2 regions of the Tardiphaga sp. P4_G1 genome follow, and region 1 is predicted to be linked to the other one. Evidence: predicted binding sites of a transcription regulator. Region 1 holds the regulator's gene; the other holds the start of a gene.
The links. The regulator PhoB, encoded in region 1, activates phosphate uptake and scavenging genes when phosphate is short. The targets are predictions, from matches to a motif close to TGTCATNNANCTGTCAT.

Region 1 (3,320 bases):
TTCGTCGAAGATCAGCAGGATGCCGTTCTTGTCGCAGAGTTCGCGCAGCGCGCCGAAGAACGCGTTGCTCGGCGCACGCACGCCACCCTCACCCTGCAGCGGCTCGATGAGAATGCCGGCGGTGTTCGGACCGATCGCCTTCTTAACGGCTTCGATATCGCCGAGCGGCAACTGATCGAAGCCGTCGAGCGGCGTGCCGTAGCCTTCGAGATATTTGGCAGCGCCGGTCGCGGCGAGCGTGCCGAGGGTGCGGCCATGGAACGCGCCTTCAAAGGTGATGATGCGCGTGCGCTCGGGATGGCCCTTGGAGAAATGATAGTGGCGGGTCACCTTGATCGCGCATTCCATCGCTTCCGCACCCGAATTGGCGAAGAACACGAAGTCGGCAAAGCTTTGTTCGCACAGCCGCGCGGCGAGGCGCTCGCCGTCCGGGCTCTTGAACAGGTTCGACATGTGCCAGAGCTTGGTGGCCTGCTCCTGCAATGCGGCGACCATATGTGGGTGCGCATGGCCCAGCGCGTTCACGGCAACGCCGCTGGTGAAGTCGAGATAGCGCTCGCCATCGGTTCCAATCAGCCACGCGCCTTCACCGCGCTCGAAAGCGACATCCGCACGCGCGAAAACAGGCAGCAAGTGAGCCTGAGAGAGGGGCGAAGACGTTGCGTTGCTGGTCATAACCGATCCGATCGAAAAGACTGCGGCCGCGTCGATGACAACTGTGCGAAATCGAACAACGGACCCTAGAAACGAAACGTGCCGCCCTTCTCGGGCGGCACGTGGGCATTATTCTATGTGTGCTGTGAAGACTGTCAACCGCGCACTGCGGCTTTCGAGTCACACGGAGTCGCAGAAAAAGCCGATTTTGCCGCTTTATTTGCAGAAGCATGTGGACGCGGCATGCCCGACTCTTGCGCGCGAGTCACGGCATATTGTAGCTTTTGCCTCGTCGGATACGACATCTCGTGCGGCGGTAGATCCTTTTGACACATCCAGTGCGGCGTAACAGCCGGACGCGAAATTCGCGCCCGGTGAGCGCTAAAGGATTCTGACCGCAGGGATTTTTGAAGTCTCAACTCGCAGCGCTGCCCGGTCAGGCCGGCGCTCACGAAGGGAAAACGGCGATGACGGTAATGACATGGACCGACGATCGCGTCGAACAGTTGAAGAAACTCTGGGAAGGCGGCCTCTCCGCCAGCCAGATCGCTGCGGAACTCGGCAACGTGACCCGCAACGCCGTGATCGGCAAGGTTCACCGCCTCGGCCTGTCCGGCCGTGCCAAGAGCCCCTCCTCGGCAGCTCCGCGGCAGCGCAAGGCGCGCCCGGCACAGCAGATGGTGCGCGTCGCCCGCCCGATGGCCCGTGGCAACACAGCATTGGCCCATAACTACGAGATCGAGGCCGAGCCCGACCCGATCGCCTATGACAACATCGTGCCGATCAGCCAGCGCCTGTCGCTGGTCGAACTCAACGAAGCCACCTGCCATTGGCCGATCGGCGATCCGTCGAGCGCGGACTTCTATTTCTGCGGCGGCAAGGCCCTGGCCGGCGCCCCCTATTGCGCGCATCACTCGCGCATCGCCTATCAGCCGGCCAGCGACCGCCGCCGCGCGGTGCCGAAGCCGACGCGCTGAGCTGGAAAGTATCTAAACCAAATGAAAATGCCCGGCGATGAGCCGGGCATTTTTTGTTTGGGGCTTCTTCCCTCTCCCCGCTTGCGGGGAGAGGGAAGATACCTACTCCGCCGCCTTGTCGAACCGATCATCCAGCGCGTAGCCGGCGCCGCGCACGGTGCGGATCGGATCGGGCTCACCGGCGGGGTTGAGCAGCTTGCGCAGGCGGCCGATATGCACGTCGACGGTGCGCTCGTCGATATAGATGTCGCGGCCCCAGACGCTGTCGAGCAACTGTTCGCGGCTGAACACGCGGCCCGGATGTTCCAGGAAGAACTCCAGCAAGCGATATTCGGTCGGACCGAGATCGATCGGACGGCTTGAGCGCACGACGCGGCGCTTGTCACGGTCGAGTTCGATATCGCCAAACGCCAGGACGGTGGCGAGACGCTCGGGAGCTGCACGACGGAGCAAGCCCTTCACGCGGGCCAGGAGCTCCGGCACGGAGAACGGCTTGACGATGTAGTCGTCGGCACCGGTGGCGAGACCGCGAACGCGCTCGCTCTCTTCGCCGCGCGCCGTCAGCATGATGATCGGCAATGCCTTGGTTTCGGGCCGTGCGCGCAAGCGGCGGCACAGTTCGATGCCGGACAGGCCCGGCAGCATCCAGTCGAGCACCACGAGATCCGGCACCCGCTCCTTCAAGCGGGTGTCGGCATCGTCGCCGCGAGCAACGGTTTCAACATCATAGCCTTCGGCGTCGAGGTTGTAGCGAAGCAGCGTCGTTAGCGCCTCTTCATCTTCCACAACCAGAATGCGTGCATTCACAGCCATCTTGATCAATACCCTCAGTGACGTCCGACAAGTCTTTAAATCATGATCCTTGCGGAAGACTGGCTTCCACTTTTCCTGATCATGCTTCAGACCGTCGGCGTATTCGCGAATGTGGTCATGTCGCCCTTCGGGCGCTTGTCGAGGATCTGCTGGCCCTCGATCATGTAGAACACGGTTTCCGCAATATTGGTGGCATGGTCACCGATCCGCTCGATGTTTTTGGCGCAGAACATCAGGTGGATACAGAACGAAATGTTACGCGGGTCTTCCATCATATAGGTCAGGAGTTCGCGGAACAGCGAGGTGCAGATCGCGTCGATTTCCTCGTCGCCCTTCCACACCGTCATCGCGGCGGGCAGATCGTGTGCGGCATAGGCGTCGAGCACAGCCTTGACCTGGGTGGTCACGAGGTCGGTCATGTGCTCAAGGCCGCGGATCAGCTTCAGCGGATGGAAGTCGCTGTCGAGTGCATTGACGCGCTTGCCGATATTTTTGGAGAGATCGCCGATGCGTTCCAGATCGGTGGCGACGCGCAGCGCGCCGACGATCTCGCGCAAATCGACAGCCATCGGCTGGCGCTTGGCGATGGTCAGCACGGCGCGCTCTTCGATCGTGCGCTGCAACTGGTCGATCTCGGAGTCGGTGGCGACGACGCGGGCGCCAAGTGCGACATCCCGGCGGATCAGCGCGTCGACGGATTCGACGATCTGCCGTTCCGCGAGGCCACCCATCTCGGCGACGAGACGGGTCAGCTCCTGCAGATCGTCGTCGAAAGCCTTGGTGGTGTGTTCAAAAGCCATCTCAAATTCCTCCCGCGAATATGTCGCGTCAGCCGAAGCGGCCGGTGATGTAATCCTGGGTACGGCGGTCGGTCGG
Region 2 (3,320 bases), on a different contig from region 1:
ATGGCATCGTCTTCGCGGCCGACTACGCGAATTTGCCGACATCGCTGGCCAGGGGAGCGATGCTCGCCAACGCATCCGTGGGCACGACCAATGGAAGTGACGAAGCCGGGCATATCGCGCTCAATACCAACATCACCTTCGGCGCGAGCGGCGCGCCGGTTCTGGACTCGCGCGGGCTCGTCGAAGGCGTTGTCAGTCGCAAGACCGCTGTCAATCGCGTGCTCGCTGTCGGCGCTAATGGCGCAAAGGCGTTTCTTGCTGCCAGCAATGTGCGGCTTCAGGAAGACGATCGGCCTCAAATCAGCGGCTCCGCATCGCGGGCGCATCGGGCGGCAAGTATTTCCGCACGCGTCATTTGTTTAAATTAGAGGGCGTCACCATGAAACGAACGCGCAGCTCTTTCACGGGAGCCCTGAGAATGGGCAAGCTACGTGCACTGCTTGCTTCCGTCGGCCTGATTACGATTGCGGCGTCGCCGGCGATCGCTCAAGGTCTCGATTACCGCAGCCCTGACGCCGCGCCACCGGCGTGGGGGCAGTTTGCGAAGCTGGTGAAGTACAGGTTCGAGGAATGGATTTCTGCCGATGAAGCGATCGCCAATCGCTTCCGCTCCTGGCTGAAAGAGACGAACGGCACTCAGAATGGTGCGCCGGCATCGCTCGTCGTTAAGGCCTGGCTCAACCCCGATGGCACCGTTGAACGAGTATCATTCGCGCCGTTCAAGGACGAGCGCGCCAACACCGATCTGCGCACCGTTCTGACCCGCGGCAATATCGGCGAAGCGCCGCCGCCAGAGATGTTGCAGCCGATCAACCTGCGCTTCTCGCTCAATCTATCGAAAGACTAGCGAGGAGCCAGAAGTGGAAGCGAGGACGCCTGCCAGCCAGCTGAGCCACCCACAAGAAATGCGACGTCGCAGTTCACTCCCACACTCTATCTTTCCTGGAAGATTTGATTATTGCGCGCAGCGGTTGACGTCATTGCGCGACCTGTAGGTTGGACCGTTCTCGTCCAATCCCTGGGTGGTCGTCTATCTGTAATAATTGATCTCTAAGAGATTAAGTATGATCGGCGCGTTCGGATGCGCCGTCTTGTCGGGCGAAACGGCCTGGCTGAATTGCTCGTGATCGCGACGGCATGTACAAATATCAGATCGCGTATGCGTGGCCAGAAGCGCTTTTGAGGGTTGGGCAGCGGTCTTTTTCAGGCTGTCGGCTATTGGTGGCCGCGGCGGTCATGACGCTGACGGTTGCAACCGCACTTTACGCGAAAGACGATCAGCTCAGTTTCGACATCCCCGCGCAGTCGTTGGCATCCGCACTGGATGCCTATGCGACCACAACGAATATCGAGACCTTCTACGATAGTGAACTCGTGCGGACGCGGCGATCGACCGGGCTGAAAGGCATCCTCGCGCCTGATGTCGCGTTGCGGGTCTTGCTCGAAGGGACCGGTCTAACCGAAGTATCGACCGGAAAGGCCTTTGCGGTCGTGGCAGCAGCGCGGCCGACGCAATATGGCGGTGTGCGACTTTCCGAGTTCGGCTCATATTATAATGCCCTGCAGGTCGGCGTGGCGCGAGCCTTCTGTCGCCATGCCGAGACTATCCCGGGTGACTATCGCGCGGTCATTCGATTTTCCGTCGGCTTGTCCGGTGAGTTGCAGGGTCTCAACCTGCTCAACTCGACCGGCGACCTGCGGCGGGATTCGATCATCGCCGACGAGTTGCGCGGCGTGAGCTTCGACGCGCCGCCTGCGAGGCTGCCGCAGCCGGTGACGATGGTGGTCACGCCGCGCGCGCCTGGCGCGACCGGCGATTGCGATGCCGGGTCGGGACGGCAGGCCACGCGCTCAAAAGCGGGCAGGCCATGACCGACCCCGCCTGGATAGGCCTCCGCCAGTTGCTGGTGGACCGTTATGATGATTTTCGCAAACGGCTCACCCGGCGTCTGGGTTCGGCGGAGCTTGCCCGCGAGACCCTGCACGAGACCTGGCTTCACCTGCATCGCGCCGCACCGATAGGGACGATCGCCAGTCCGCCGAGCTACCTGCTGCGGATCGCCTTTAATATCGCGACCGATCGCGGTCGCAAACAGTCCCGGCTGGCGCGCCGGACGGAGGTGATGGCGGTGCTCGATATGGCCGACGATGCCCCGTCCGCCGAGCGCGAGCTCGCCGCGCGCCAGGAGATTTCAGAGCTTGAGGCCGCGTTGGAGGAGCTCACGCCGCGGCGGCGGATAATCCTGCTGGCATCGCGGGTCGAGGAGGCCACATTGCAGGAGATCGCCCAGCGGCTCGGTGTCTCGCAGCGTCTCGTCGAGATCGAACTGAAACATGCGCTGGACCACTGTGCCGAACGCCTGCAACGTCAGGTCGTTCGGAGATTCGGTCCAAAGCCGCGAGAAACGTCTATCTAATTAAGGCCGCGAATTTCCGCGCCGTCAGAACGAACAGCAACCGTGACCCCATCCATCGGCAATGACGACGATCTCACCGAGCTGCAGCGCCAGGCGCTCGGGAAGGTGCGCCATCTCATCTCCGGCGAGGCGACCATCGCCGACGTCGAGGACGCCAAGGCTTGGCACGCGCGCAGTGCCGCGCATAAGGAGGCTTTTGCCTTTGCCAGCCGGCTGTGGGGGCAGCTTGGGTCAGCCGGGCAGAACGTCCTCGCGCGCAGCGGTGAGGATCTTCTGGCGCCCGCGCGGCCAGCGTTTCGTCCTAGCCGGCGCCTGTTAGTAGGCGGCGCATTGGCAGCCTGCGCCGCCTATGTGGTGGTGCGACCGCCGCTGCAGCTCTGGCCGTCGATGTCAGAGCTTGCCGCAGATTATCGGACAGCGGCGGGCGAACAGAAGAGTGTCCGGCTTGTCGATGGCGCTTCAATTGAACTGAATACGCGGACCAGCGTGGCGCTGGCGAAGTCAGCGACCAACACCACAACCAACCAGATCGAATTGATCGATGGTGAAGCGCTGATCGATACCGGCCGCCAGTTGACCAGCCCACTGACCGTGATCGCGGGCAATGGCCGGGTCAGCGCCACCGGCGCGCGCTTCAATGTTCGCCATGACGACACACTGTCGTGTGTGACTTGTCTTGCGGGCGTGGTGGACATTGCGCGCTTTGGCGCCCCGAGGCGACTTGAGGCGCGTCAGCAATATACGTATGGCGGGCAGAATCCCGGGGCGATCGCGGCTGCCGACCTGACGGCGGTGACCGCGTGGCAGGAGGGCCTGCTGGTGTTCCATCAGACGCCGCTGACCAAGGTCGTCGCCGAGATCAACCGCTATCGCCCCGGCAAGATCGTGCTGATGAATGCCAGC

Region 2: AC1DUY_RS22335 (STN domain-containing protein) is a predicted target of PhoB. The motif match lies at 1,025-1,041, and genes of this name have one in related genera.

The regions. Positions count from the first base shown of each region.
Region 1 is NZ_JBFUJU010000007.1:167,508-170,827, forward strand. It holds gene AC1DUY_RS18305 (aspartate aminotransferase family protein) at 1-675, opposite strand, end outside; gene AC1DUY_RS18310 (GcrA family cell cycle regulator) at 1,122-1,631, shown strand; gene phoB (phosphate regulon transcriptional regulator PhoB) at 1,734-2,438, opposite strand; gene phoU (phosphate signaling complex protein PhoU) at 2,531-3,244, opposite strand; gene pstB (phosphate ABC transporter ATP-binding protein PstB) at 3,273-3,320, opposite strand, start outside.
Region 2 is NZ_JBFUJU010000009.1:212,614-215,933, forward strand. It holds gene AC1DUY_RS22325 (S1 family peptidase) at 1-368, shown strand, start outside; gene AC1DUY_RS22330 (hypothetical protein) at 419-847, shown strand; gene AC1DUY_RS22335 (STN domain-containing protein) at 1,237-1,872, shown strand; gene AC1DUY_RS22340 (RNA polymerase sigma factor) at 1,869-2,417, shown strand; gene AC1DUY_RS22345 (FecR family protein) at 2,460-3,320, shown strand, end outside.